Regions from separate parts of the Metabacillus litoralis genome, predicted to be linked through region 2. Evidence: a T-box and tRNA genes for the amino acid it is inferred to sense, from the RefSeq annotation. Region 2 holds a T-box; the other holds one or more tRNA genes.

Region 1 (15,983 bases), 1.7 Mb from region 2:
CGACAGGACGGAAAGACCCCGTGGAGCTTTACTGTAGCCTGATATTGAATTTTGGTACAGCTTGTACAGGATAGGTAGGAGCCTGAGAAGCCGGAGCGCTAGCTTCGGTGGAGGCGTCGGTGGGATACTACCCTGGCTGTATTGAAATTCTAACCCACAGCCCTGATCGGGCTGGGAGACAGTGTCAGGTGGGCAGTTTGACTGGGGCGGTCGCCTCCTAAAATGTAACGGAGGCGCCCAAAGGTTCCCTCAGAATGGTTGGAAATCATTCGTAGAGTGTAAAGGCACAAGGGAGCTTGACTGCGAGACCTACAAGTCGAGCAGGGACGAAAGTCGGGCTTAGTGATCCGGTGGTTCCGCATGGAAGGGCCATCGCTCAACGGATAAAAGCTACCCCGGGGATAACAGGCTTATCTCCCCCAAGAGTCCACATCGACGGGGAGGTTTGGCACCTCGATGTCGGCTCATCGCATCCTGGGGCTGTAGTCGGTCCCAAGGGTTGGGCTGTTCGCCCATTAAAGCGGTACGCGAGCTGGGTTCAGAACGTCGTGAGACAGTTCGGTCCCTATCCGTCGTGGGCGTAGGAAATTTGAGAGGAGCTGTCCTTAGTACGAGAGGACCGGGATGGACGCACCGCTGGTGTACCAGTTGTCTTGCCAAAGGCATAGCTGGGTAGCTATGTGCGGAAGGGATAAGTGCTGAAAGCATCTAAGCATGAAGCCCCCCTCAAGATGAGATTTCCCATCACATTAGTGAGTAAGATCCCTGAAAGATGATCAGGTTGATAGGTCAGAGGTGGAAGCGCGGTGACGTGTGGAGCTGACTGATACTAATCGATCGAGGACTTAACCTAAATAGAAATGCGGAAGAAGCCCGTTCAAATCCATAGGGAATTGGAGCGATCGAAAGGAAGTCGTTCTTTGACTTCTTTGAGAGAGTGAAATTACCGTAGGATTTGGCTTCTGGAGCTGGACAAAGTAAGAACATAAACTCAGTAGAGTGAATTGAATTGTGAATCGTTATCTAGTTTTGAAGGAATATAAAAGTGAAAAAAACACTTGAAATCTTCTTCTAATTTAGTATAATAGTTTTTGTCACATTGTCTGGTAATGATGGCGAAGAGGTCACACCCGTTCCCATGCCGAACACGGAAGTTAAGCTCTTCAGCGCCGATGGTAGTTGGGGGTTTCCCCCTGTGAGAGTAGGACGTTGCCAGGCTTTGGATTGTTCCGCAGTAGCTCAGTGGTAGAGCTATCGGCTGTTAACCGATCGGTCGCAGGTTCGAGTCCTGCCTGCGGAGCCATTGCTTCCATAGCTCAGTTGGTAGAGCACTTCCATGGTAAGGAAGAGGTCACCGGTTCGAGCCCGGTTGGAAGCTTAGATGAAAAGTAAATAAGGCCCATTGGTCAAGCGGTTAAGACACCGCCCTTTCACGGCGGTAACACGGGTTCGAATCCCGTATGGGTCACCATAGTTTTTTCGCGCTAGCGAAAATAACTTACCTTAATGAAAGTCATAAATTAGTATTATTTCGGAGGATTAGCTCAGCTGGGAGAGCACCTGCCTTACAAGCAGGGGGTCGGCGGTTCGATCCCGTCATCCTCCACCATGTTTTTTTGCGCTAGCAAAAATAACTTACCATATGCCGGTGTAGCTCAATTGGTAGAGCAACTGACTTGTAATCAGTAGGTTGGGGGTTCAAGTCCTCTCGCCGGCACTCTTACAAACGGAGGGGTAGCGAAGTGGCTAAACGCGGCGGACTGTAAATCCGCTCCTTAGGGTTCGGCAGTTCGAATCTGCCCCCCTCCACCATTTATAAACAATAAAACAGGTACGTTGAGAAGTTTTATCATAAAAATTGTTTAGTGGATTGTGAATAGTTTCACTAATGAGTGGGTATACTGAAATTAAAGTAATAAAAACTAAAGTTCAGTATGGAACGACAGATATAAAAGGTATAAAGAATACCTAGTAGTCGACGATATTTTCTGTCAGAAATATCACAAAACATCCTCTTACGTTGAGGATTCATGAAGAAGTTTCGAAGAAGCTTATTCATGAAGGTTAATCAATGGGCTATAGCCAAGCGGTAAGGCATCGCACTTTGACTGCGACATGCGTTGGTTCGAATCCAGCTAGCCCAGCCATTAGAGCCATTAGCTCAGTTGGTAGAGCATCTGACTTTTAATCAGAGGGTCGAAGGTTCGAGTCCTTCATGGCTCATTATTTGCGGAAGTAGTTCAGTGGTAGAACACCACCTTGCCAAGGTGGGGGTCGCGGGTTCGAATCCCGTCTTCCGCTCCATACGGCACCATGGGGCCTTAGCTCAGCTGGGAGAGCGCCTGCTTTGCACGCAGGAGGTCAGCGGTTCGATCCCGCTAGGCTCCACCATAAATTTAATAATAATAACTTTGATACATAAAACGATAAACACTGTTTATCGTTTTTTTAATGTATTAAAAGCTGGTGCAAACAATTTAAATATGAGAAATGCCGAAAAAGTATATCTAAATAGCAAAAAACTAGAAACTTTTCTCCTTTCATTCTCCAAAATTTGTTAAAATAATGATTGTGAAAAAAAATGAAACCTTAGTGGTTTCTAATTCGTATAAAAAGAGACCCGCAGAGTGCGGAGGTATGATAAATGGAGACAATAGTAAAAAAACGAATAAAACAGGTGAAAAAAGGTGATCAAAATGCTTTTGCTGAGATTGTCGATTTGTACAAGGATAAAATCTATCAACTTTGTTACAGGATGCTAGGAAATGCGCATGAAGCAGAGGATATTGCCCAGGAAGCCTTTATAAGAGCATATGTAAATATTCACACATATGATATGAATAAAAAGTTTTCTACATGGTTATACCGTATTGCAACGAATCTTTCTATAGACCGTATTCGTAAAAAAAAGCCAGATTATTATCTGGATGCTGAGGTTTCCGGAACAGATGGTTTAAATATGTATTCACAAGTAGCTGCCGATGTAACACTACCCGAAGAGGAACTTGAAACATTGGAATTGCAAGAGACCATTCAAAAGGAAATATTAAAACTTCCGGATAAGTATAGAACTGTAATTGTCTTAAAGTATATAGATGAGCTTTCTCTTATAGAAATAAGCGAAATCCTGAATATACCTGTTGGAACCGTTAAAACTCGTATACATCGAGGTAGAGAGGCTTTAAGAAAACAATTAAGGCACTTATGATGAGGTGATGATAATGAGCTGTTCTTCAGAATATGTTCAACTATTGCATAAATATTTGGATCTTGAATTAACACCAAGTGAGGAAAAAATGGTTAAGGACCATCTTCATACATGTGAGTCTTGTTATCAGCACTTTCATGAACTTGAAAAGGCTGTTGCTCTAGTCAAAAGCACATCACATATTGAAGCTCCTCTTAACTTTACTGAAGCTGTTATGAATAATCTTCCGCGAGAAAAAAGAACTGTTTCATGGAATCGTTGGTTAAAAAGTCACCCACTATTAACGGCAGCATCTCTTTTTATTGTTTTGATGACTGGGAGCTTGCTTTCTGCATGGAATGAAGATCAACATTTTAGTGTATCGAAACAAAGTAATTTAGTTGTTGAAAATAGTAAAGTTATCGTTCCTAAAGATGAAGTTGTTAAAGGTGATGTAATTGTTAAAAATGGAACATTAACGATTGAGGGTACAGTTGATGGAGATGTGACAGTTATAAATGGAGAGCAATTCATGGCTTCTGCTGGTCAAGTAACTGGAGAAATTGAGGAAGTTGATGAAATGTTTGAATGGTTATGGTATCACATGAAATCTGTTTCTAAAGAAGTCGTAGAGGTATTTAACTAGAATGTAGTAAGGATTGGAATTTAGGGTTCTTCTTGACCAGTGACTATGAGAAACAAATACACATGGTTAACAAGAATAAATAGTAAAGGTCATCCACTTGGTGACCTTTTTACATTCCTAATAATGAAGTGATATAATAATAAAGTTACATACACAACAATAAATAGACAATGTCTATTCATAAATAGAGTGAGCTCATGGAGGACGAGTGAATGGGTTATGAGGATTTACCAATATTGCAATACCTCCGTATAGCTGTTGACATTCTCCTTGTATGGTACGTTATCTATAAATTAATAATGGTAGCAAGGGGAACTAAAGCTGTACAGTTGTTAAAAGGAATTACCGTGATTATTGTTGTTCGAATGCTTAGTCATTATTTTGGGCTAAGTACTCTACAATGGTTAATGGACCAAGCAATAACATGGGGATTTCTAGCCATCATCATAATATTTCAACCAGAGCTACGTAGAGCCTTGGAACAATTAGGAAGAGGTCGCTTTTTTTCCAGAAGCGGTCAGCCTGGTGAAGATGATCCTGAAATAATAGTCGAATCTATTGTGAAGGCAACAGACTATATGGCAAAACGTCGTATTGGTGCACTTATGTCGATAGAAAAAGAAACTGGGATGAGTGATTACATAGAAACAGGAATCGCATTAAATTCAAGAATCTCATCTGAGTTATTAATTAATCTTTTTATTCCTAACACACCTCTTCATGATGGTGCTGTTATTATTCAAAAAAATCAAGTGGCTGCGGCAGCTTGTTATCTGCCTTTATCAGAAAGTCCATTCATATCCAAGGAATTGGGTACACGACATCGTGCAGCACTTGGAATCAGTGAAGTTACCGATAGTCTTACAATTATAGTGTCAGAAGAAACAGGAAGCGTTTCTGCTGCTAGAAACAGTGAGCTGCATCGAAATTTAAATCAAGATGAATTAAGAGAGATTTTACAAAAAGAATTACATTCTGCAACAAAAACTGTTTCCTCAAACCGTTGGCATTGGAGGGGGAAAAAAGATGGATAGGTTGATGAATAACCATTGGGTAATGAGGATTATTGCCTTGTTCCTGGCAATCATGCTATATGCATCCGTTAATATAGAATCTGGCTCTCAAGGAGGAACCCAATCAACAAATCCTTTTAATTCTTCTCCCTCATTGGATAAGGCAACTGTCACGGATGTGCCAGTCGTTACATACTTTGATCAAGAAAATCTTGTTGTTACAGGTGTGCCAGAAACAGTTAATGTAACATTAGAGGGTCCAACGGTTGCATTAACAAAAGCAAGGACAGTTAAAGATTTTGAGATATATGCTGATTTAAATAAATTATCAATAGGTACTCATCGAGTTCAACTTAAAATGAAAAACTTATCCGAGGATTTAGAGGCAAGTATTAATCCTTCTACTATCACAGTTTCAATTGAAGAGAAGGTTACAAAGGATTTCCCAGTTGAGGTTGATTTTACAAATGAAGATAAATTAGAGGAAGGATACACACCTGATCAACCAATTGTAAATCCAAACAGTATTCGAGTTACAGCATCAAAAGAGGTTATTGACCGTATCGAAACGGTTCAGGCAACAGTGAATTTAGAAACTGCTAAGGAAACGATTAACCAGGAATCTAGAATTACGATTTATGACAGCGATGGAAACATTCTTCCAGTGGAAGTAGAACCGTCTGTTGTAGATGTTACAGTACCAATTAAAAGCCCAAGTAAAACCCTCCCTTTTAAAATAAGCAGGGAAGGTGAGCTTGAAAAGGGTTTAAGTATCTTAAGTATAGAACCTAATCCAAAAGAAATTACTGTATATGGACCACTTGATGTTCTTGAAAAATATGAATTTCTAGATGGTATAAAAGTAGACCTTTCTGAGATTCAAAAGGATACAACTATAGAAGTGGATGTCCCGGTACCGGAGGGCATCACGAAAGTTAGTCCGGAAAAAATTAAGATTGAAATAGATATCGAAGAGCAACAAGAAAAGGTATTTTCCAGTCAAAAAATACAGGAAGTAGGGCTTTCTGAAGGAAAGGTCTTCGACTATATTGATCCCGATTCAGGAGCAATGGATCTTACCGTTTACGGAGCTCCGAGTGTGATTAATGACATAAAATCAGATGATATTGAATTATATATAAACCTGTCAGATTTAGCGGATGGTGAACATGAGGTGGAAGTTCAAGTTAATGGTCCTCAAAATCTTACTTGGTCATTGCAAAAAGAAAAGGTAAAAGTGAGAATTTCTTCAGCCTCTTAAGGCAGATTTGTATAAAGGAGCGAAACCAATGGGAAAGTATTTTGGTACAGATGGAGTACGAGGAGTTGCAAATAGTGAATTAACACCTGAATTAGCCTTTAAAATTGGTCGATTTGGTGGATATGTTCTAACAAAGGATAAAGAAAGACCAAAGGTTATTATAGGGAGAGATACTCGTATCTCAGGGCATATGTTAGAAGGGGCTCTTGTAGCAGGACTACTATCAATAGGAGCTGAGGTGATGCGTTTAGGTGTGATCTCAACACCAGGTGTAGCTTTCTTAACTAAGGCTCTTGGTGCGGAAGCAGGGGTCATGATTTCAGCATCACATAATCCTGTAGAAGACAACGGAATTAAATATTTCGGTCCAGACGGTTTTAAACTTTCTGATGAACAAGAGCTTGAGATTGAAAGACTAATGGATGAAGAAGAAGATACATTACCGAGACCTGTTGGTAAGAATTTAGGACAAGTAAATGATTATTTTGAAGGTGGACAAAAATATTTACAATTCCTAAAACAGACAGTTGACGAAGACTTTACTGGTATACATGTAGCGTTAGATTGTGCACATGGAGCTACATCATCTCTTGCTACACATTTATTTGCAGATCTTGATGCAGATGTATCTACAATGGGAACATCACCTAATGGGCTAAACATTAATGACGGGGTAGGATCGACACATCCAGAAGCTTTAGCAGCTTTCTTAAAGGAGAAGAATGCTGATATTGGTTTAGCATTTGATGGAGATGGTGATCGCCTCATTGCTGTTGATGAAAACGGTGATATTGTTGATGGTGATCAGATTATGTACATTTGTGCAAAATTCTTAAATAGTGAAGGTCGATTAAAAAAGAACACTGTTGTTTCAACAGTAATGAGTAACTTAGGCTTTTACAAAGGGTTAGAAGAGCATGCTATTAATAGCATTCCGACCGCTGTTGGAGACCGTTATGTTGTAGAAGAAATGAAAAGAAATGATTATAACCTGGGTGGAGAACAATCAGGTCATATTATCTTCCTTGACTATAACACAACGGGTGACGGTCTTCTTACGGGATTACAATTAGTTAATATTATGAAGTTAACAGGTAAAAAATTATCTGAACTTGCAAATGAAATGACAAAGTATCCACAGTTGTTGATAAACGTAAAAGTAACGGATAAACATAGAGTGACTGAAAATGAAAAGGTAAGTGAAATCATTTCTGCTGTTGAAGAAGAAATGAACGGTAACGGCCGTATATTAGTGCGTCCTTCAGGAACAGAACCACTTGTCCGTGTTATGGCAGAAGCTCCAACAGAAGAGCAATGTCGTGACTATGTTAATCGAATTGTTGCTGTAGTAAAAGAAGAAATGGGTATGGAATAAGGCGGGGAAACCCGTCTTTTTATTTAATTTTTCTAGAAACTTGAAGACAAGATTGTGGTAACATTTATAGATTTTTGAACATATAGATAATGTATAACAATTCAAAAGGGTTGTTATAGATTGGAAAAACAATTGACGATTGTTTTTAACTTGTGTATTATTAATTTTGTTAAAAATACTCATACTAGAAAGGAGTACATTCATTATATTAATAACGTATCAATCAAAGCGCCTGAACTAAGTGGTCGATAAAACTTAGTTGACGAGGATGGAGGTTATCGAAAATATCGGCGGATGCCTCCCGGTTGTTCTTGGTTACAGCCGTAAGCTATTCCTTAAAACAGAAAGGTAACTTTTTGAACAAAGGGAATGGTATAGCCTTCCAATAAAAAAAGACATGTGTGAGGGGACAGTGATGTCTCCGTTTGTTTAAAAATGACTTCCTGTCCCTGGTAGCACGCTATGGGAGGAAATGAATTATGTGCGGAATCGTTGGTTATATTGGCAAACAGGACTCTAAAGAAATTTTGTTAAAAGGCTTAGAAAAATTAGAATACCGTGGATATGATTCAGCAGGTATCGCTGCTATGAATCAAGATGGCGTTCATATTTTTAAGGAAAAGGGTCGTATTGCTAAGCTACGTGAAATCGTTGATGAAAAAGTTGAAGCAACTACTGGGATTGGTCATACTAGATGGGCAACACATGGTGTTCCAAGTCAAGTAAATGCACATCCACATCAAAGTACTTCATCAAGATTTACACTTGTTCATAACGGTGTTATTGAGAATTACTCAATCATAAAGCGTGAACATCTAACTGGTGTTGAGTTTAAAAGTGACACAGACACTGAAATTATTGTTCAAGTGATTGAGAAATTTGTTCATGAAGGATTAGAGGTTGAAGAGGCGTTCCGTCAAACGTTATCAATCTTAAAAGGCTCCTACGCAATTGCCTTATTAGATGAGCAAAATCCGGATATGATCTACGTAGCTAAAAATAAAAGTCCACTACTTGTTGGTTTAGGAGACGGTAGCTTTAATGTTGTTGCTTCAGATGCAATGGCAATGCTGCAAGTAACTGATCAATACGTAGAAATTATGGATAAAGAAATGGTATTCGTTGAACGCGAAACAGTTACAATTAAAGATTTAAAAGGTAACGTAATTGAACGTGCTCCTTATAAAGCAGAGCTTGATGCAAGCGATATTGAAAAGGGCACATATCCTCACTACATGTTAAAAGAAATTGATGAACAGCCATTAGTAACTAGAAAAATCATTGCTAAATACCGTAATGAAAATGGTGGTCTAACGGTTGATGAAGATATCGTAAATGCAGTTAATGCAGCAGATCGAATTTATATTATTGCAGCGGGAACTAGTTACCATGCTGGTTTAATCGGTAAGCAATTCATTGAAAATTGGGCGAAGACTCCAGTAGAAGTGCATATTGCAAGTGAGTTTTCTTATAATATGCCATTACTATCAGCAAATCCATTATTTATCTTTATCTCACAAAGTGGTGAAACCGCAGATAGCCGCTCAGTACTAGTGCAAATTAAAGAGCTTGGTCACAAAGCGTTAACGATTACGAATGTGCCAGGATCTACTTTATCTCGTGAAGCGGATTATACGATGTTATTACATGCGGGCCCTGAAATCGCTGTTGCTTCTACAAAAGCATATACAGCACAATTAGCTGTTCTTTCCATTCTTGCAGCAGTTGCAGCTGAAGGAAAAGGCCGCTCATTGGAATTTGATTTAACAAAAGAACTTGGTATTGTAGCAAATGCAATGGAAGTACTTTGTGATCAAAAAGAAGAAATGGAAGAAATTGCGAAGGAATACTTTGCAACAACTAGAAATGCTTTCTTTATCGGACGCTCTGTAGACTATTATGTTGGATTAGAAGGAGCATTAAAGCTGAAAGAAATCTCTTACATTCAAGCAGAAGGTTTTGCTGGTGGAGAATTAAAGCATGGTACAATTGCTCTTATTGAGAATGGTACACCAATTATTGCTTTATCAACTCAAGAACACGTCAACCTAAGTATTCGTGGGAATGTAAAAGAAGTTGTGGCACGTGGTGCAAATCCATGTATCATTTCTATGAAAGGCTTAGAAGAAGAAGACGATCGCTTCGTTCTTCCACTTGTTCATGAACAGCTTGCACCTTTAGTATCAGTAGTACCATTACAACTGATCTCTTACTATGCAGCATTACACCGTGGCTGTGACGTTGATAAGCCACGTAACCTTGCTAAGAGTGTGACGGTTGAGTAATTTTAAATAATAACGAATAAACAAATGTAGTTTTAAAATAAAGATTGATTAAAAAGATAGCCTCGATTCCCGGGGCTTTTTTTTAATTCTTATATAATGCGCCATCCACGACTAAAGAAGTGTCGCTGTCCATTACCGGACGGTGAGATGGTCGGCATAAAAATATTGGCAAGGTCAATACACTTTTTCTAGCTGTAACAGATGCTGTTCAACTAGTAGTACATTATAGAGCAGATGTACTTCGAAAATAACGATAGTGAATAACTTGCAATTGGTATGACTAAAGAATTAAATAATCAGGGAATATATTAAAAACAAATATATAGCTTCAGCCCTTTTTTATCAGGGCTGAAGCCTCCACAGGTCACTTTACAGGGTACAGTTCGATGCATAATGCCTTTTAAGTTTTCTCGTTCTTTTAGTTCGGAAAATACCAAGGTACCCTTTATTTTTGAAATAAAACCCGATCTACAATATCCTGTACTGTCCGGATACGCATTTCAAGAAACTCCTTTTCATCCAAATGGCTACTATAAAATTTATATAAGGCATTTCGATGGGAGTAGAAGAAGTAACAAGATCCTAAAAGGGAAATCAAATAATCGACTGGCTCATCAATGATTCTAATTTCTCCTTTTGTGACTCCCTCGAAGTATAATGCTATAACCTTTTGAAAATAGAGGTTTTGTTCGTATAAATTGTCAAAAAGGCTATTGCCATTATTAACAGCTTGATCCATGATTTTTACAAAAGTCGGGTTATAATGAATAAACGTTGTGAAGTGCCTTATTACAAGTAACATTTTTTCTCTAACAGTTAAAGAAGAGGGTATTTTTAATTCTGTTGGTGCTGCTTTTTTAAATAAATAGTTAATCGTTGATACATAAAGCTCTTCTTTGCTTTTAAAATGATAATAAATTAGAGCCTTATTTACGCCAGCTTCAATTGCAATCCGATCTACTCTTGCCCCTTCGTACCCCTTATCGGCAAATTCAGTTAATGCCGTCTCCAAAATCTTTTCTTTACCAGAAATTGTCTCTGTCATTTGTACTGATCTTCCTTTAATTAGACATTACTAACATGCTTAATTGAATTTTTTATATCAATTTTCTCCGAAACTAGCCAAGCACTCTCATATGCTGGCAATCCTAGGCCTCCACGACCAGACGTAGAATCTCCAACAAAATAGAGGGAATCCACATTCTTACTTTCAAATGGAATGAGTTTATTACCAGTATGTCTTGCAATTCCGTTCACCATTGCCCTATTTATTATTCTTGATCCAACTGTGTGCTGTCTCCATCCGGTATAGACGCTGTCGAGAATTCTTTCTACTGATTTTTTGGACTGCTCTGCATGGCAATCGTCTTGCTGCTCCTGTTTACTTAAAAACTTTAAACACGAGAGTAGCTGCCCGTTATTTGTAACCGATGAAGGAACATTTAAGGTGTAATCATTCATATATACGTTTTCGTCAAGATCCAATATGTTTGTTATATCTTTTCTTAAAGGCTTAGATAGCATTAAATCATAAACATATACAAACTGTGGTGTTTGGTTAAAATAGGGGCTAAGTTCTTCAATTAAAGAATCATTTTTAATCATATTCTCTATAGCTTGAGGAGGCAAGTTCAATACAACATTTTCTGCATATAAGTTTTGTTCCTTTGTTTCAACCCCTACCACTTTTCCATCTTGAATAATAAGCGCTTCGACCTTACAACCTAATTGGATTTCTCCACCGTTTACTAAAATATGTGTTTTTAACTTATCCAATAATTCATCATATGCTGCATATGCAAGTGGCTCGTTGTTTGAATATTCACAGTTTGCAAGCTCGACAAAAGCGTTCATGGAATAACAATCCAATGCTCCATCATAGACGGATAGAGTTGCATATGCCTTGATTACCTTTGCTATAGTTCCATCTTTTATGTTTTCGTTTATCCAATCCTCTACTGTTACATTAGGATCGAACGTTGGCTTTGATTTCACCATTTGGATGAATTTTTTTAAAAACACAAAATGATTCATCATCCCATGAATGGCAGGTGATGTTAGAATACCTGATCCTAAAGGGGTAGATAGTAATTTGCTATCCTTAAAGAGCTTGAATTTAGATAGACTTGCTTTATTATATGTTAAATTAATGTTTAACTCTTTGAAGATACTTTTTACGGGGTGTGCTTTTGGAGCCAAGATGGCATGGGCTCCATAACCTAAGGTAAACCCATCCTTTTTTAAAACGTGTGACCTGCCACCTAAAATTGGTGATCGTTCAACTACTGTGACTTGATGTCCCCTTCCTGCTAATAAACCTGCTGTAAATAACCCACCTAAACCTGCTCCAACAACAAGAACCTTTTTCATTAACATCACCCCATGGAATAATTTGTTAATTATAATTTAGACTAACTAGTTAGTTAAGTCAATAACTAAAATTTATATAATGATTTAACCTGTATTGTTATTACAGTTTTATTAAATATTTTTCAGTGTGACTATATTTGAAGGGATGGGTAAAGATGGCATCCGATATCAACTTCAAAATTCTTAGAAAAAGAAGATTAGAGGAAAAATTAATAATAATGATTGAACAAGTTGAACAGTAAGCATTTGTTCTTTTCTATGAACCTTGGAAATTTAAAGGTGGTTACCTATTAAGGTCTATGAAGAAACGGATAAAGAGCTAATAGTTTGTGTTCAGACTATCTATCATTATATAAATTTTTAGAAAAAAGCGTTTACAAAATAAACTCTTACACTTATAATAATGTTAACAAGTTAAGAATCGTGCTGATGAGTTATTGAGAGACAGCCATTTGCTTTAATAGGGGATTTTATATCCTATTAATGCAGGTGGCTGTCTTTTTCTTTTTCAGCACATTGCATTCAAGTTTTTTATGAAAGAGTATGAAGGGGGATATAACAGTGTCAGCATTTTTAGGGGAAATTATAGGAACGATGATTTTAATTATTTTCGGTGGTGGTGTAGTAGGTGGTGTTGTGCTTAATAAATCAAAGGCACAGGACTCTGGTTGGATTGTTATTACATTAGGCTGGGGGTTTGCAGTAGCATTTGGAGCTTATGCTGTTGGAAGTGTAAGCGGTGCACATTTAAATCCAGCGGTTACAATTGGTTTCGCCTCTATTGGTGCGTTCCCATGGGCAGATGTTCCATCATATATTGCCGGGCAAATGATCGGGGCATTCCTCGGTGCTACGATTGTATGGTTATATTATTACCCACACTGGCAGGCAACGGAAGATAAAGCTGCAAAATTAGCGGTCTTTTCTACAGATCCAGCCATTGCACATACACCTTCTAACTTTATAAGTGAAGTGATAGGTACAGCTGTTTTAATTTTTGGTCTCCTATCAATTGGTGCTAACGAATTTACAGAAGGGTTAAATCCGATTATAGTTGGTTTCTTTATCACAGCCATTGGATTATCACTAGGTGGTACAACAGGTTATGCAATAAATCCTGCACGTGACCTAGGTCCGCGTATTGCACACTTTTTACTCCCGATTGCAGGGAAAGGTTCTTCTAACTGGAAATATGCTTGGATTCCTGTTATAGGTCCAATTGTTGGTGGTGTTCTTGGTGCACAATTTCATCACGCGGTGTTTGTTGGTGGTTCTATTAACGCCCTTTATATTTTAATAGGATTATTAGTAGTAATTGCGTTGGTTGTAAAAGTATCTCACACAAATAAAGGAATTGTAGCAAAAAAACAAGAAATAATGTAAATATATATAACTACGAATTTCGGAGGTAATCATATGGAAAAGAAATATATTTTATCGTTAGATCAGGGTACAACAAGCTCCAGAGCTATTCTATTTAATAAAAAGGGTGAAATTGTTGAGGTTGCTCAAAGAGAGTTTCCTCAGTATTTTCCAAAACCAGGCTGGGTGGAACATAATCCACAAGAAATTTGGAGCTCTATCTTAGCAGTTATTGCAGAAGTTCTTGCTAAAAAAGATATTTCGCCAAAAGAAATTGCAAGCATCGGAATTACGAACCAACGTGAAACAGCAGTAGTATGGGACCGTGAAACTGGAAAGCCTGTCTACAATGCGATTGTCTGGCAATCAAGACAAACAGCAGATATTTGTGAAGAGCTAAAAGAAAAAGGATATAATGATCTTTTTCGTGAAAAAACAGGCTTATTAATAGATGCCTATTTTTCAGGAACAAAGGTTAAATGGATTCTTGACCATGTTGAAGGTGCAAGAGAAAAAGCGAACGAAAGGAAACTTTTGTTTGGAACAATTGATACATGGTTAATCTGGAAACTATCAGGTGGGCAGAAGCATGTTACTGACTATACAAATGCGTCAAGAACACTAATGTATAATATCTACAATTTAGAATGGGATAAAGAAATTTTGGAGATTCTAGATATCCCACAATCGATGCTACCTGAAGTTTGTTCTTCATCAGAAGTTTATGCAGAAACAGTAGATTATCACTTTTTTGGTGAAGCTGTTCCAATTGCAGGGGTGGCAGGTGACCAGCAGGCTGCATTGTTTGGGCAGGCTTGCTATGAAAAAGGGATGGCAAAAAACACATATGGAACAGGTTGCTTTATGTTAATGAATACAGGTGAAAAAGCAGTTCCATCAGCAAATGGATTGTTAACAACAATTGCTTGGGGCGTTGATGGGAAAGTTGAGTATGCTCTAGAAGGAAGTATTTTTGTTGCGGGGTCTGCAATTCAATGGTTACGTGATGGAATTAAAATGATTGAAAATGCCCCACAATCAGAAGACTATGCTTCAAAGGTCGATTCGACTGATGGCGTATACGTCGTTCCTGCTTTCGTAGGATTAGGCACACCTTATTGGGATAGTGATGCACGAGGTGCGGTGTTTGGATTAACTCGTGGAACAACGAAAGAACATTTTGTACGTGCAACCCTTGAATCTCTTGCTTATCAAACAAAGGATGTATTAACAGCAATGGAAGCAGACTCAGGAATTGAACTGAAAAAATTACGCGTAGATGGTGGAGCAGTGAAAAACAATATGCTCATGAATTTCCAAAGTGATCTTCTCAATGTTCCTGTAGAGCGTCCAGTTATAAATGAAACAACAGCTTTAGGAGCTGCTTATTTAGCAGGTTTAGCAGTAGGCTTCTGGAAGGACCGTGAAGAAATTGCCTCACAATGGAAGGTAGATCAATCATTTGATCCTACTATGGATGAGGATCAAAGAAATGAGCTATATGAAGGCTGGCAGGAAGCAGTAAAGGCAACAATGAGCTTTAAGCCAAATAAAAAGGGTAAAAAGCAAACGACTTAATTGAAAATTAAGAAAAACCCTGCTATAATGTATATATCTAAAAGTTAATAAAAAATTGGTCTTGAGACGTTTTGAGGGGACCACAACAAAGCTGTAAAAGGATTTCTTTACAGTTCATGTTGTGGTCCCCTTTTTTGTTGTTTTACCTACAATTTGAAAGGATGATAAACAATGACACAGTTTTCTAGCATAAATCGTTCAAAATATTTAGAAGAAATGGAAGCGAGCACTTTAGATCTACTAGTTATCGGTGGTGGAATTACAGGAACAGGAATTGCTTTAGACGCCCAGGTTCGTGGTTTAAAAACGGGATTGATTGAGATGCAGGATTTTGCTGCAGGTACCTCTAGCCGATCTACAAAACTAGTACATGGAGGCTTACGCTATTTAAAGCAATTCGAGGTAAAGCTAGTAGCAGAGGTTGGAAAAGAGCGGGCAATTGTCTATGAAAATGCCCCACATGTTACAACACCTGTCTGGATGATGTTGCCTATCATTGAAAATGGAACATTCGGTAAGTTTTCCACTTCAATAGGCTTAAAAGTATATGATTATTTAGCTGGAGTTAAGAAGGTTGAAAGAAGGAAAATGCTGAACAAAACAAATTCAATCGAACGCGAACCTCTTTTACGTGAACAGGGCTTAAAGGGATCTGGGGTGTATGTTGAATATCGAACAGATGATGCGCGATTAACATTAGAAGTAATGAAAGAAGCGGTAAACAGAGGTGTTTTGGCAGCTAATTATACAAAAGCAGAAGAATTTATTTATAACAAAGGAAAAGTCATTGGAGTTCAAATTCAGGATTTACTAACTGGTGAGAAGCGGAAAATTTACGCAAAGAAAATTGTAAATGCTGCAGGTCCATGGGTTGATACGTTAAGAGAGAAGGACAAATCAAAGAAA
Region 2 (15,983 bases):
TTCCTCATTTATTTTAATCGTCTCAATTCCCTGGGCTGTCCACCCTAGCTCATCACTCACAGCAACTCCAAGTGTTTTTGAGCCTAAATCTAATCCTAAAATTCGCATATTATGCCTCTCGGTTTTTTTGTAAGTAAGATTTTACTAGCTCCTCAATTAATTCATCTCGCTCAAGTTTGCGAATTAAATTCCGTGCGTCGCGATGACGGGGAATATAGGCAGGATCACCCGAAAGTAAATATCCAACAATTTGATTAATTGGATTATAGCCTTTTTCTTGTAACGCATCGTATACAGTATAAAGAACTTCATTTACATTGGTTTCGACCGTTTCATCAGAAAAATTAAATTTCATTGTTTTATCAAATGAACTCACCGTTCGCACCTCTTTCTCAGATTCATAATCGGAATCTGCTTGTCCAATCTTACCTACATTTTACACTACTTTTCGTAATTATAAAACGGAATCAACCCATTCATCGACAAGTTTTAGCGCTTCTTCCAATTTTTCTGGTTGTTTTGCACCTGCTTGTGCCATGTCAGGGCGTCCGCCGCCTTTTCCACCACAACGTTCCGCTACTTCTTTAATTAATTTACCAGCATGATATCCTTTATCAACTAAATCCTTTGTAACACCAGCAATCAGGTTTACTTTTCCATCTTCAGCCGCTCCGAGAACTACAATAGCTGATTGGAGCTTATTTTTCAAGTCATCCATCATGCCACGCAGGCTGTTCATGTCTTTTGCATTAACTTTTGCAGCTAGTACCGTTACTCCATTTATCGTTTTAGCTTGATCAACGATGCTACCAGCTTCTAAATTTCCGAGCTTAGTTGTTAATGATTCATTTTCGCGTTGAAGTGCACGGTAATCTTGTAATAAACCGCTGATTCTTGAAACAATTTCTTTTGGATTTGCTTTTAATAACTCAGCAGCCTCTTTTAATTTTTCATATTGCTCATTCATATATTGATATGCTGCTTTTCCTGTAACAGCTTCAATACGTCTAGTTCCAGCGCCGATACCTGTTTCTGTTACAATTTTGAATAGACCAATTGAAGATGTATTATCGACATGACATCCTCCACATAGCTCTAAGCTGTAGTCTCCAACTTGAACAACACGAACAATTTCCCCGTACTTCTCACCAAATAGTGCCATTGCTCCCATTTCTTTGGCTTCATTTAAAGATTTAAAGTCAATATTTACATCAATACTTTTCCAGATTTGCTCATTTACAATCTGTTCAATTCGTGACAGCTCTTCTTGGCTCACTTGCCCAAAATGTGAGAAGTCAAATCGAAGACGATCAACTGTTACTAACGAACCTGCCTGATTTACATGAGTACCAAGCACATCTTTAAGTGCTTGATGTAATAAATGTGTTGCTGTGTGATTTTTTACAATACCAGTACGATTTTCTTCAGCTACTGAGGCTGTTAATGTATCCCCAGTTTGAAGGGTACCACTTTCTACAATAACATTATGAAGGTTCTGGCCGTTAGGAGCTTTTTGAACATCTTTCACTTTGATCATTGCTTTATCACTAGTAAGCGTTCCTTCATCAGCAATTTGTCCGCCACTTTCAGCATAAAATGGTGTTTTATTAAGGATTACTTGGACTTCTTCACCTTCGTGTGCTTCTTGAACAACTTCACCGTTTTTCACAATTACAACAGCTTCTGAATTGTTTACAGTTAGCTGATTGTATCCAACAAATTCACTTTCCGTTTTAATTTCCCCAAGCATGCCACCTTGAACCTGCATAGAATCAACCTTTTGCATAGCTGCACGAGCTCGTTCACGTTGTCTACCCATTTCTTCTTCAAAGCCAGCATGATCAACTTTCATGCCTTCTTCTTCAGCATATTCCTCAGTTAACTCAACAGGGAATCCATACGTATCATATAGACGGAATACATCCTCTCCTGGAATTTCATTATTTCCTTTTTCTTTTTGCGTTTTGATTACTTCACTAAGGATGGCTAGCCCTTCATTTAATGTTTCATGGAAACGCTCTTCTTCATTTTTAATCACTTTTTGAATGAATTCAGTCTTTGTTTTGACTTCTGGATAAAAATCAACCATAATTTCAGCAACAACTGGAACAAGCTCATACATGAATGGACGGTTTATATTAATTTGCTTTGCATAGCGTACCGCTCTTCTTAACAGGCGTCGCAATACATATCCACGACCTTCATTAGAAGGGAGAGCCCCATCACTTATCGCAAAGCTTACTGTTCGAACATGGTCGGCAATAACTTTAAATGACACATCTTTTTCTTTATCTTTACGGTATTCTTCACCTGAAATTTGCTCAGTTGCTTTAATAATTGGAATGAATAAATCTGTATCAAAATTTGTTTGTACATTTTGAATGACAGAGACCATACGCTCAAGTCCCATTCCTGTATCAATGTTTTTCTTAGGAAGTGGTGTATATGTACCATCAGGATTGTGGTTAAATTGTGAGAATACCAAGTTCCATACCTCAAGATAACGTTCATTTTCTCCACCAGGATATAACTCAGGATCTTCAGGGTCATTTCCGTATTCTTCACCACGATCATAGAAGATCTCGGTATTTGGTCCACTAGGTCCTTCACCAATATCCCAGAAGTTCCCCTCTAAACGAATAATTCTCTCTTCAGGAATACCAATTTTATCTTTCCAAATATCGAATGCTTCGTTGTCCTCAGGATGAATCGTTACTGATAATTTTTCAGGATCAAACCCAATCCAGTTTTCGTCTGTTAAGAATTCCCATGCCCATTCGATTGATTCTACCTTAAAGTAATCGCCAATTGAGAAATTACCAAGCATCTCAAAAAATGTATGATGTCTAGCAGTTTTTCCTACGTTTTCAATATCATTCGTTCGAATTGATTTTTGTGCATTACAAATTCTCGGATTTGCTGGAATCACACGACCATCGAAATATTTTTTTAATGTGGCAACCCCACTGTTAATCCAAAGTAATGTTGGATCTTCATGCGGAACTAGAGATGCACTAGGTTCAACAGTATGACCTTTCTCCTTAAAGAAGTCTAAAAACATTTGACGTACTTCTGCAGATTGTAAGTGTTTCATATGTATCCTCCTTAAAATTAGGTGTTATTTTAGAATTTTCTTAACACAAAAAACTCTCGTCTCTGTGTAAAGAATTACCTCTTTGCACAGGGACGAGAGTTAGCTCGCGGTACCACCCTGATTATGGACCAAAAGTCCATCACTTTAAAAACCGTAACGTGGTTTTGACGGCAGGTTTTTCTGCACTTAGGAATAGCTTTCAGCTGTCCTTACTCTAGAATTTCTTTCAGCCAGGGAAATTCCTCTCTTTAAAGCGGTCACAACGTACTTTTTTCCTTCATTGTTTTTTCATTATTGTACTATCGAGAATTATAGACAAGCCTTATTCAAATGTCAATGTTGTCGTCTAAATTGTGCCAGGTGAACAATAACAACCCTTAAAATGACTACAATAGGAACAGCGAGCATTAATCCTACAACACCCGCTATTTCTCCACCAGCCAATAAGGCTAACATAATGACGATTGGATGCATATGGAGGCTTTTCCCAACTATTAAGGGCCCTAGAATATTTCCTTCTATAAATTGCAGCCCAAAAATGATGATCACTACTATAATGACTGTTTTTGTTGACATTGTAGCAGCAATAATTAAGGCTGGTACCGCTCCAATCACTGGTCCAAAATAAGGGATGATATTTGTTACACCAATTAATAAGCCAAGTATTAATGGATATTTCACATGAAAAAACCAAAGAGATAAAAATGCAACTGTTCCAATGATCAAACAAACAAACAGCTGGCCACGAATATAGCTTCCTAATGAATGATCTATATCTTTTAGAAATTGAATCGCTTCATTTCTCCATCTTCGCGGGGTAAGATACCAACCAGCTTTTTTAATTTGATCATAATCTTTCAACATATAAAAAACTAAAAACGGGATAATCGCAAGAAGAAGCACATAATCAAATAAGCTCCTTAAGCTATTGATCACTCTTTCGATTGTTAATGCTAACCACTCTTCTGTCTGCTCAAACATCCGTTCAATTCGATCATGTATTCCATCTGGCCAACGGTCTGTTTGATCATGAATAGAATCAATCCATCTGTTGTAAGTTGCTGAGAACTGTGGGAAGTTTTCAGATAAATCTCGTAATTGATTAACCAATACAGGTACACCTTTATAAAAACCGTATCCTAGCAAACCAAAAAATAATAAATAAATGATTAATATTGAAATGGGTCTCGGCATTCCAGTTCGATGTAGCTTTTCTATGACCGGATGCAGTAAATATGTTATAAATGCACTAATAAGAAAAGGGATAAAAATAGCTTTAAACATTAGAAAAAACGGAGCCCAAATAGAATATAGCTTAAAAAACACAAATACTGTTAACAAGCCTAATAATAAAATGGTAATCCGCAACAACCATTTTATTTGATTGTCTCTCATAGTCACTCCCCCTCTTTCTTATTTATTGTGGAGGGTGATTACGTTTTTTATGTACAAGGTTCATGTAATCTTTAAGAAAAGAGGAGCTGACGAATTCGCCAGCTCCTTACAATTAAAACATTTTCATAACACGTTTTCTCATTTTCTTCATAGAACGATTATTCATCATGTTTGTATTACGTGATAAATGATATGCTGCTGCCCCTACACCCATAGTTATTAATGAGGTTAAAGTTCGATTCAAGACCAATCTCCCCTTTACATGCTTATTGATCGTTCATCCTCAGAAAATAAATCATCAAGTGAGCTAAGTGTCCCATCTTCCTCAACTTGATGTGTTAATATTTTTCCTTTTGAAACAGATAGTTCAATAAAGCAACTCCAGCAGTAATATTGGTTTACACCGATCTTTCCAAGGTCTTTACTTCTACAATTCGGACATGAAAACAATCTAAGCACACCTCTTTTAATAAAGTTCAATGACGATCGCATCTTTGCCAATCGATAGTGGTTCACCGGAAGCCTTAACCACCTTTTTACCTTCAGCGATGTCAGCAAAAAATCCGTCCGTCAGTTCGTATGCCTCAATTGTGTCCATTTTTTCTGAAAAATATACGTCTTCTAATAATCCAAGCTTTTCCCCTTCTTTGGTGAGAACTGCTTTATTACAAAGATCATCATAAGTGTTATACGTATATTGTTTTTTCATTTCATGTATTGATAGAAGCTTGTCTCTTTCTTCAACCATAACGCCGTTGTCTCCTACTGCATAAATTGAATCAAGAGGAACAAAGCGATCACGCTGAAAAAGGCCCTTGCCGTCCATCATAAGTCCGAGTATAAATCCCTTGGAAGATAAGCAAACATTCGTTACATGACCAAGAAGGTCCGCACTACTGCTACAATATACTGGAAGTCCCTTTAGCTTCGAAAATGTCCGCAAAGTCATCTCCACCTTTCCGAACATTTTTATATTTCGCTAGCTTCCATAAAGTCATACGGTGTAAGGTTTTCCATGCCAATATTTGCATCCTCAAGAGGGAATGGCAATTGTTTTTGTAATTCATCAAGTTCTAGATCTTTTATTTGATCCGCTCCAAGCTTTAACATTAAGCTTGTTTGTCTTTCGGAACTTTCATTATTTTTAATGCCCCACTCTAAAGCATCTAACTCCCCACATAAAACAAGAGATTTTTTACTTCTTGTTACTGCTGTATAAATTAAGTTTCGTCTTAGCATTCGATAGTATCCTTTAACAATAGGCATAATCACAATTGGAAACTCACTTCCTTGTGATTTATGAATGGAGCAACAAAAGGCATGCGTAAATTGATTAAAATCTTGTTTCGTATACGTTACTTCATTACCATCGAATGAAACTACGATCATATCTTCTTTTTCGGTATTTTCTTTTGCATAAAAAATGGATACAATCTCTCCAATATCTCCATTAAATACGTTGCTATCTGGCTGATTCACGAGCTGCAGTACTTTATCACCATTTCGGTACACAACATCCCCGAACTTCAATTCTCTTTTACCAGATGCTTTTGGATTAAAAAGCTCTTGAAGTAATTTATTTAGCTGATCAATACCAGCAGGTCCTCTATACATTGGTGCCAGGATTTGTATATCTCTCGCTGTATATCCTTTTTTCAGTGCACTTTGTATGATTTTACCTATGACTTCTTTCATCTGAACTTGTGAGCATCTAATAAACGAACGGTCCGAAGTTGGTGCCGCAATATTTTGTGGAAGTCTTCCTTCCTTTATATCGTGGGCAAGTTCAATAATAGAAGATCCCTCTGCCTGACGGTAAATATCTGTCAGACGAACCGTTGGTATCACTTGAGAGGCCAATAAATCACGAAGCACTTGACCAGGACCAACTGAAGGAAGCTGATCCTCATCGCCTACCATGATAACCTGAATTTCTTTAGGCAAAGCTTTAAATAATTGGTTGGCAATCCATATATCAACCATTGAGACCTCATCAATGATCAGAAGTTTGCCTGCAATCGGGTTTTCTTCATCGTGTTCAAAACCATCCGCACCATTCCATTTTAAAAGACGGTGAATCGTGACCGCCGGCATTCCTGTGGCTTCACTCATACGTTTTGCCGCTCTCCCTGTTGGAGCTACGAGTACAATTGGAAAAGGCTCTTCCTTTTTGTAATCTTTAGGATCAAGAGAACATCCATGTAAATCTGAATACAATTCTACAATCCCTTTTATAACGGTTGTTTTTCCTGTACCAGGGCCTCCAGTTAGTAGTAACATTGGTGACATTAGCGCCTTCTGAATAGCATCTTTTTGTGTTGGTGCATACTGCACATTCATTCTTTCCTCGAGGTTCCCCAGAGATAATAAAAATTCAGATTCAGGAAATAAATCCTCGTATTCTGTTTGATCAAGGATCTTATTAATATTTTTCACCAATCCCTGTTCAGCAAAATAGAGTGATGGAAGGTAAGCACGGTTTTCTTCAACAATCATTTTCCCCTCTTTACCTAGTGCAATGATCTCATTTGCAATATCAGACTCGTGAATGGTTTCTTTCTTAGAGTGATCAAGGAGTTCCTTTGTTTTAACAATTAGTTGCTCAGTTGTCACATAAACATGACCTTCCTGTAGGCAAAGGTGCTCGACATTGTAATGACAAGCTGCTTTAATACGTTCAGCACTTTTCCCCGAAATACCAAGGTGTTCTCCAAGCTCATCAGCGCGAACAAAACCAATTCCTTCTACATCCTGTACCAATTGATAAGGATTCTCCTGAATGATGGTTAATGTTTCATCTTGGTAAGTTTGATAGATCTTCATCGCAAGCTGTGGACCAAATCCAAACTGATTTAGCGCAATCATGATTTGCTCAAGACCTTGATGAGAAATTAGCGCATCAACCAATTGTTTTGCTTTATCTTTATTCACCTTAGGAATATCATCCAAAATGGAGGGGTTTTGTAAAATTTTCGAAATAGCGGATTCACCCAATTTTTCAACGATTGCTTCCGCTGTTTTTTTTCCGATACCTTTAAAAAGATCACTTGAAAGATATTGTATGATCCCTTCTTTTGTTTGAGGAATTTCCTTTCGAAAATGTTCGGTTTGAAATTGTAGTCCAAACTTAGGATGATTTGTAAACGACCCAAAAAAAGTGTAGGTATCATCTTCATGCAGGAGGGGAAAGTAACCAGTAACAGTTATTTCTTTATCTTCTATATCTTCACTCGTTTCATGTACTCTTACTTTTAGCACTGAATAAAGATTTTGTTCATTATGAAAGATAACAACCTTAACTAGTCCTTTGACATAGCGCTCTTTTTCTCCAAATAAATCTGCACTCTCCTGCATTTTTTTGCCTCTCCCTTCAGAGAATTTATTTCTCCATATTTCCATTCATAATTTTTAATGCATGTCCTGCCAACATATGGTCTGGCTGGATTTCTAATGCTTTATTCAGCATTTCAATTGCTTTTTCACTTTTTTCTTTAAAGGCATATGCTACTCCTATATTATAAAAAGCATCGGCATGTTGGTCGTCCAGTTCGATTACTTCTTCAAATTGCACTAGTGCCTCATCAATTAATTCAAGCTGCGCCAAGCATAAACCATACTGGAATTTTGCATCACTATCATTTTCATTTAACTCTACTGCTCGTTGAAAATAAGGAAGAGCTAAACGGTTTTGACCAAGGTTAAATAAACACATTCCTAACATAAAGTGTAAATCACCTTGATCTAGACCTTTCTTTAATGCTTGTTCATACATATTTTTTGCTTCATCATAGTTTTCTTGATTGAAGTAGACATTTCCTGCTCCATAATAAGCTGTTGCAGAATCTTCATTTATTTCAATTGCTTTTTCATAAAATTTCAATGCCTTTTCTGGTTCATTTACTGCAGAAAGAAGATTACCAAAGTTAATATAACTAATTGGGTTATTCGGTTTTTGCTCAATTGCCTCCGAGAAAAGAGTTGCTGCTTCCTCGAATTCTCCTTTTTGCATTGCTTCAATACCACGTTGATTAATATCCATCTTAATCCTTCCTTTATCTAGTATGTAGTAATATATGGGATACAGATAAAAAGGGCTGACTCATTGTGTGTCAACCCCTTCTAGTATCAGAAACATTTAGTAAACCAAAATTTTCTCCCTTACCCAACATACCATAATTTTTCACCGTTTTTGAAAACTTCATCGATTGTTCCGCCACCTAAGCATGTATCACCATCATAAAACACAACTGCTTGTCCAGGTGTTACAGCACGAATCGGTTCTTTAAATGTTACCTTAGCGGTTTTTTCATCAATCATTTTGACTGTAACTTCATTATCTTGTTGACGGTAACGGAATTTAGCTGTACATGTTAAATCAGTTACTTGTTTATCTGAAACCCAGCTCATATTTGTTGCAGTTATGCTATCAGAATATAGTAAGTCATTGTGGAAGCCTTGATCTACATATAACACATTTTTCTTTAGATCTTTACCTACAGCAAACCATGGTTCACCACTTCCACCAATTCCTAGTCCATGTCTTTGACCAATTGTATAATACATCAGTCCATCGTGTTTTCCCTTCACTTCTCCGTCAAGGGTCTTCATCATACCAGGCTGTGCAGGAAGATATCCACTTAAAAACTCTTTAAAGTTTCTTTCACCGATAAAGCAAATTCCCGTACTATCTTTCTTCGTTGCAGTAGCAAGATTAGCTTTCTTTGCCATTTCACGCACAAGAGGTTTTTCGATATCTCCTAATGGAAACATGACCTTAGACAATTGCTCTTGCCCTAATTGGTTTAAAAAATAGGTTTGATCCTTATTTTCATCAACGCCTCGCAGCATTTTATATTCGCCATCTCGATATTCCACTCTTGCATAATGACCTGTTGCTAAATAATCGGCACCAAGTGACATGGCATGTTCTAAAAATGCCTTGAATTTAATTTCTTTATTACACATCACATCAGGGTTTGGCGTTCTACCTGCTTTATATTCATCCAGAAAATATGTGAATACCTTGTCCCAATACTGCTTTTCAAAATTCACTGCATAATACGGAATACCAATTTGATTACAAACCTCAATCACATCATTATAATCCTCTGTTGCAGTACATACACCATTTTCATCTGTGTCATCCCAGTTTTTCATAAAAATTCCGATAACATCATAACCTTGCTCTTTTAAACGTAGAGCAGCAACAGATGAGTCAACTCCTCCCGACATTCCTACGACTACTCTTATATCTTTAGGATCTTTTGTCATCCATTATTCACCTCCATGTTACTCTAAGCTGTCACTCTTTTTACAATCTTTGATATTTCATAAGCAGCATATCTAATATCTTCTAAGGATACGCCCAAACCAAAACTAAAGCGAACAGAAGATATAATACGATCCGAATCCTTTCCAAACATAGATACTAATACATGAGATGGATCAACAGAACCAGCTGTGCAAGCAGAACCACTTGAAGCAGCAATACCTGCCAAATCCAGATTTACTAACAGAGACTCAATTTGAGTTTTTGGAAAGTAAATATTTAGAACGTGAGGTAAACCACTCAATTCACCATTCACTTCAAATTGTATATCATGTTCTTTAAAAATGGAGATCATTTCTTGCTTATATTTCATAAATTCTTCTCGCTTACCTTCGCGATTGGATGTAGCAATTTCTGCTGCACGACTGAATCCGCTAATTCCTGCAACATTCTCAGTACCAGCCCGTCGTTTCAGCTCCTGCTCGCCACCATATAATGAAGGCTGAAGTTTAATTCCGGCCTTTGCATATAAGAACCCAATACCTTTAGGTCCATTGATCTTATGTGCAGATGCAGTTAACAAATCTACCCCCAACTCTTGGACGTTGATTTCTTCAATACCATAAGCTTGAACAGCATCTGTGTGAAAATACGCAGGATATTCTTTTAGAAGTTTTCCTATTTCACGTACTGGCTGAATTGAACCCACTTCATTATTACCAAACATAATTGAAACAAGCACTGTTTGGTCTGTTATGTGTTGCTTGAGGTCATCTACAGAAATTAATCCACTTTCATTAACAGGAAGGTAAGTAATATCGTAACCCATTTTCTCGAGGTATTTACAAGTGTGTAGAACTGCATGATGCTCTATTTCAGTTGTTATAATATGTTTACCGATTTCTTGATTGGCAAGTGCTGTTCCGATAATAGCTAAATTATCAGCTTCTGTCCCACCACTTGTAAAAATCAATTCTCCTGGACTTGCACCAATACTATTTGCAAGCATTCTTCTTGACTCATCAAGAATTCTCCTTGCTTCTCTTCCAAAAGAATGAATACTAGACGGATTACCGAACGTATCAGTCATCACCTTCATCATTTGATCTGCAACATCAGGGTGAATAGGAGAAGTTGCAGCATGATCTAAATAAACTTTTTTCATTTCCCTACCTCCTTCCTATTAAATATCTAGTCGGTTAACAAGTTTCTAAATATAAAACATATACGGCTCTTGATCTCCGTCTGTATAGCTAGCCAAATCTTCAAGCGTTGTATTATCTAACACTTCTTTTACAGCGTCACGGATTCGAATCCAAAGCTGTCTTTTTGCAGGTTCTTCATCCTCTAATACTTCAACAGGACTTAAAGGCCCTTCAAGAACCCGAATAATATCCCCAGATGTAATATTTGAAGGCTCATCACCTAAAATATAACCACCATAAGCCCCCCTAATACTTTTTACAAGACGTGCATTTCTTAAAGGTGCAATTAATTGTTCCAAATAGTGCTCTGATAAATCATGAGCCTGTGCAATGCTTTTTAATGAAGTTGGGCCTTCACCATGCTTTCTAGCAAGCTCAATCATAATTGTTAATCCATATCGTCCTTTTGTTGATATTTTCATAATAATCCCCCTACATACCACGGTCTAGTAAACTTGTTTGAAATTGGTTCTTATTAAGTAATTTCACAAATAATAAATTAGTTGTATTCTGACAAAAAGGAATCATAACTCCTGCTACATACCCCAGTGAGATTGTCGCAATCACAGTTCCAATGAAAACAGGACCTCCTAAGAGCCATCCAATAAAAAGAACAATTACCTCAATCCATGCTCTAATAAATGTAATAGATTTTCCCGTTTTTTCAACCAGAGCTATCATTAAGCTATCTCTTGGACCTGCACCACATTTAGCAGATATATATAAACCCATTCCATAGCATAGTATGATAATTCCCATTAACAACATCATCATTTTGCCTAAAAAGAATTCAGGAGTTTTTAGAACAGGGATGTATAAAAACAAGTCAATAAATATTCCAATTGTAAACATATTGATAAAAGCCCCTACCTGCGGAAGCTTTCGCGTTAATAATGAAGCAGAAAATAAAACGAGACCACCAATCATAATTGTCCATGAACCTATTGATAACCCAAACTGTTTATAAAGTCCGATGTGTAAAACATCCCAAGCTGAAACACCTAAATCAGCTTTAATTGTTAAAACAATTCCAAACGACATAATAAACAATCCTATAAAGAAGATCGACCATTTTAACAGAAGTTCGAGAGTATTTCTTTTATAAGATTTCAACGAAGGGTCCCCCTGTATAAGTAATAAACCCTTTACTGTATAAGCAAGTGTTCAATTCATTAACTTTTACCATTAGCCATTATAGCATAGATGGTGATATTAGACACTAAAACCGACTATATCGCTAGGACATGATTTAATCTACTAGCAAAAGTATTATTGATTATTCTTCTTAAACTGCTCAAGCTTGTAGTAGATGGCTGATAATCTCTTTTCCTCACCAGCTTCCATTGGTTGGTAATATTTAGTTCCTTTTAAGTTACTTGGAAGGTATTCTTGCTGCACCCATCCGCCGAACGTTCCAATTGGGTAATCATGTGGGTATTTATATCCAACATGTCCTAACACTTTTGAGCCAGCATAATGGCCATCTCTTAAATGCATCGGGATTTCCCCTACTTTACCTGTTCGAACATCTGCGATAGCCATATCCAAAGCTTTATACGCAGAATTCGATTTAGAAGATAAACACATCTCAACAACCGCAACAGATAAAGGTATACGTGCCTCGGGAAGACCTAACCGCTCACTTGCAATGACAGCAGACAAAACATTGTTTCCGACAGCTGTATTTGCCAACCCTATATCTTCATAGGCAATCACCACTAGCCTTCTATTTACGGCTATTAGATCCCCTGTCTCAAGTAAATGAGCCAAATAGTATAAAGCTGCATCTACATCGCTACCACGAATGCTTTTTTGTAGGCTTGAAAGAAGATTATAAAAGTGAGTTCCCTTTTTATCACCATAAACACCTGTGTTACCTGTCAGATCATTAATAATAGAATCCTCTACTATATAGGTATCCCCTTCTTTAGCGGACGAGTAAACAATTGATTCTAATAAGGTTAAAGATTTTCTTGCATCCCCATTAGCACCATAAGCAATTTTTTTTACCTGCTCCTCGGATATTTGGATACTCATCATCCCTAACCCATTTTTTTCATCTTTTAACGCCCGTTGAAGAAGCAATCCAATATCATCAACAGTTAATCTTGTTAATTGCTTAATTTGTCCGCATCGGCTTCGTATCGCTGGATTTACATCATGAAATGGGTTTTCCGTTGTTGCACCAATTAAAATAATGTCACCTCGTTCTACATGAGGAAGTAAATAATCTTGTTGAGCTTTATTAAAACGATGAATTTCATCTAAAAACAAGATAACCTTTCCTGTTAAACGGGTCTCTTCTACAACAGCTTCTACATCTTTCTTTCCTGCTGTTGTCGCGTTTAATGCTATAAAAGGTATGCTAGTCGTACCTGCAATGGCAAAAGCTATTGACGTTTTTCCAACCCCTGGCTCTCCATACAATAACATGGATGGAACATATCCGTTTTTGATCATTTTATATAAACTTGTTTTTTCACCAATGATATCTTTTTGTCCTACAACCTCATCAATTGATTTCGGTCTCATTCGAAAAGCAAGTGGCTCTCCATTCACTTTAAAACCCCCAGTACAATTCTAATTTAATTATATATGGAATCTTGATGTAAAGAAATAAAAGGAGTTCAGTGTTATAAGCATTCCTAAGAATGAAATATGAATCTATGAACTCGAATAAGTATGAGTTTCTAGGAAATAATAAGATAAGTAACGAACATGTTAAAACGAGTAACTCGAAGGAGGTTATCGTGAAAAATAGACATGATGCGTGGACCCACGAAGAAGATATGCTTCTAGCAAAAACGGTAGTAAAACATATAAAGGATGGTAGTACTCAAACTGCCGCGTTTAATGAGATCTCGGATAAAATAAACCGGACACCTGCGGCATGCAGCTATCGTTGGAATGCAGAGGTTCGAAAAGAATATGCGCATGACATTGAATTAGCAAAAAAGAAATATAAGGAAAATAAACGCAAATTAAATCAACATAACAATAAAACTTCAAGCAATAAGCCCAATGAAGACCCTAACTTATTGGTGAGAGCAAAAAGGGTACAAACTCAAAGTGAGTTTATTAATATTAATGACTGTATTATCTATCTAAATCAATTAAATAACATGCCTGAAAGCTATTCTTCACTGAAAGAAGAAAATAACCATTTACAAAAAGAAAAACAAGCGTTATATAAAAAAAATCAAGAGCTAGTGGACAGATATGAAAAACTAATAGAGCGGAAACATAAATTAGAAGAAGAATATAAAGTGCTGATGGTTTTAATTCAACATGCACAAAATACATCGGAAGAAGATCTAAAAATGGAATACTATCATTAACAGCTAAGAGGCTGCATGAACGCAACCTCTTAGCTGTTATTTTTCATCTTTCACTCTTGTCATTTTAATATCCTTCAAAAGTTCTGTAATAACATGACCACCCATGATTAGCCCTGCCACAGACGGGACGAATGCATTTGAAGATGGAGGCATTTTAGCCTTTCTTATCGGTGCAGCATCATTACCAACTTCTTTACGAACTTCCTCACGAATTACGATCGGGCTTTCGTCTGAAAAGACCACTTTAATACCTTTTTTAATACCTTCTTTACGTAAACGAGTTCGAATAACTTTTGCAATTGGATCTGTATGTGTTTTAGAAATATCAGCAATTTGAAATCGAGTTGGATCCATTTTATTTGCGGCACCCATACTTGAAATCATGGGAATATTACGCTTCAAACATTCTTTCATTAAATGAATTTTGTAAGAAATGGTATCTGAAGCATCAATCACATAATCCAAGTTTTGATCAAAAAATTGCTCATACGTTTCTTCTGTATAAAACATTTTAAGAGAAATAACTTCACATTCAGGATTAATATCCTTAATACGTGCAGCCATTAAATCTACTTTAGGTTGTCCAACAGTTGATACTAATGCGTGAATTTGACGATTCACATTTGTAATATCAACATCATCTTTATCAACTAATACAAGTCGACCCACACCCGACCTTGCAAGAGCCTCAGCTGAAAAAGAACCTACACCACCAATTCCTAATACAGCTACCGTGCTATTTTTTAAAATATTTAATCCTTCCTTACCAATCGCCAGTTCATTACGTGAAAATTGATGTAGCAACTAACTCACTCCAATTATTAACCTATTTCGTTATCTTGCATAATGACAGTATTTTTACCTGAAAACGAATATAACATACATCGATAGAAAAGCAAGCGTTTTTTTATTTTTACAAAGGACACCTTTTCATACTAAGTTTTGCTTAAATAGAATTAACCGTAGAAATTGGTTCGTTCCATTGCGCTCCAGACACTTGCTTTCCGCGGAGAGGAAGTCCGCTCCATTACACTATCATTTTAATATAGCATTAAACAGTAAGTATTAATTACACCCATTTAATAATTATAAAAGGGCCATCCTCACTATTAAAATAACTGTGAGAAATGACCCTAATTTCTTCGTTCATATGTAATAGTCCCAATTGTGCCGTCGCCATTTCCCTCGTTTTGATCCCGCACTCAGCAGGTGGGTGCTTTATTCCAGAGGTTTGTAAGTCCTCAATCCGAGGTTAGAGGCATGTACTCTGTCTGAAAACTCAAGCTCCCGTATAAACAATGTTAGGTCAAAACTAGGTGTACAACGAACACATCAGGACTTTGTGTTATAGAGATAATATCATAAGCAAATTTTCATTTCAAGATCTTGACAATTAGTCACGTATTTCAAGATTTAATTCTTCGAGCTGTGCTTCGCTAACAGTGCTTGGTGCATTTGTTAATAAATCACTTGCACTAGCTGTTTTAGGGAAAGCAATCGTATCACGAAGATTTGTTCGACCCGCTAAAAGCATAACTAATCTGTCTAATCCAAGTGCAATTCCACCATGTGGAGGTGTTCCATATTCAAAAGCTTCTAATAAGAAACCAAACTGCTCTTTTGCTTCTTCTTCTGAGAATCCTAAAAGCTTAAACATTTTCTCCTGAACATCTTTTTCGAAA

The links. A T-box is a leader RNA that pairs with one kind of tRNA and senses whether it is charged. The one in region 2 lies ahead of alaS (alanine--tRNA ligase), so its partner is inferred to be a tRNA-Ala.
Region 1: it has a tRNA-Ala gene. The T-box ahead of alaS (alanine--tRNA ligase) is inferred to sense a tRNA for this amino acid. The anticodon was not compared.

What each region holds. Positions count from the first base shown of each region.
Region 1 covers NZ_CP033043.1:4,335,896-4,351,878, forward strand. Annotated here, with positions in the region: rRNA gene D9842_RS21205 (23S ribosomal RNA) at 1-853, shown strand, start outside; rRNA gene rrf (5S ribosomal RNA) at 1,103-1,218, shown strand; tRNA gene D9842_RS21215 (tRNA-Asn) at 1,229-1,303, shown strand; tRNA gene D9842_RS21220 (tRNA-Thr) at 1,306-1,378, shown strand; tRNA gene D9842_RS21225 (tRNA-Glu) at 1,397-1,471, shown strand; tRNA gene D9842_RS21230 (tRNA-Val) at 1,534-1,609, shown strand; tRNA gene D9842_RS21235 (tRNA-Thr) at 1,645-1,717, shown strand; tRNA gene D9842_RS21240 (tRNA-Tyr) at 1,729-1,812, shown strand; tRNA gene D9842_RS21245 (tRNA-Gln) at 2,073-2,147, shown strand; tRNA gene D9842_RS21250 (tRNA-Lys) at 2,151-2,223, shown strand; tRNA gene D9842_RS21255 (tRNA-Gly) at 2,230-2,304, shown strand; tRNA gene D9842_RS21260 (tRNA-Ala) at 2,316-2,391, shown strand; gene sigW (RNA polymerase sigma factor SigW) at 2,645-3,208, shown strand; gene D9842_RS21270 (anti-sigma factor family protein) at 3,222-3,833, shown strand; gene cdaA (diadenylate cyclase CdaA) at 4,046-4,867, shown strand; gene D9842_RS21280 (CdaR family protein) at 4,860-6,107, shown strand; gene glmM (phosphoglucosamine mutase) at 6,136-7,482, shown strand; gene glmS (glutamine--fructose-6-phosphate transaminase (isomerizing)) at 7,962-9,767, shown strand; gene D9842_RS21295 (TetR/AcrR family transcriptional regulator) at 10,213-10,812, opposite strand; gene D9842_RS21300 (phytoene desaturase family protein) at 10,833-12,137, opposite strand; gene D9842_RS21305 (MIP/aquaporin family protein) at 12,699-13,520, shown strand; gene glpK (glycerol kinase GlpK) at 13,554-15,077, shown strand; gene D9842_RS21315 (glycerol-3-phosphate dehydrogenase/oxidase) at 15,249-15,983, shown strand, end outside.
Region 2 covers NZ_CP033043.1:2,614,442-2,630,424, forward strand. Annotated here, with positions in the region: gene ruvX (Holliday junction resolvase RuvX) at 1-108, opposite strand, end outside; gene D9842_RS13095 (IreB family regulatory phosphoprotein) at 110-376, opposite strand; gene alaS (alanine--tRNA ligase) at 455-3,094, opposite strand; T-box leader at 3,180-3,384, opposite strand; gene D9842_RS13105 (AI-2E family transporter) at 3,428-4,489, opposite strand; gene D9842_RS13110 (YrzQ family protein) at 4,602-4,733, opposite strand; gene D9842_RS13115 (hypothetical protein) at 4,748-4,939, opposite strand; gene D9842_RS13120 (PRC-barrel domain-containing protein) at 4,956-5,432, opposite strand; gene recD2 (SF1B family DNA helicase RecD2) at 5,459-7,843, opposite strand; gene D9842_RS13130 (tetratricopeptide repeat protein) at 7,869-8,528, opposite strand; gene mnmA (tRNA 2-thiouridine(34) synthase MnmA) at 8,648-9,760, opposite strand; gene D9842_RS13140 (cysteine desulfurase family protein) at 9,784-10,923, opposite strand; gene cymR (cysteine metabolism transcriptional regulator CymR) at 10,969-11,385, opposite strand; gene D9842_RS13150 (YczE/YyaS/YitT family protein) at 11,396-12,076, opposite strand; gene D9842_RS13155 (replication-associated recombination protein A) at 12,233-13,522, opposite strand; gene D9842_RS13160 (Myb-like DNA-binding domain-containing protein) at 13,714-14,301, shown strand; gene D9842_RS13165 (tRNA threonylcarbamoyladenosine dehydratase) at 14,338-15,105, opposite strand; RNA gene ssrS (6S RNA) at 15,456-15,643, opposite strand; gene aspS (aspartate--tRNA ligase) at 15,695-15,983, opposite strand, start outside.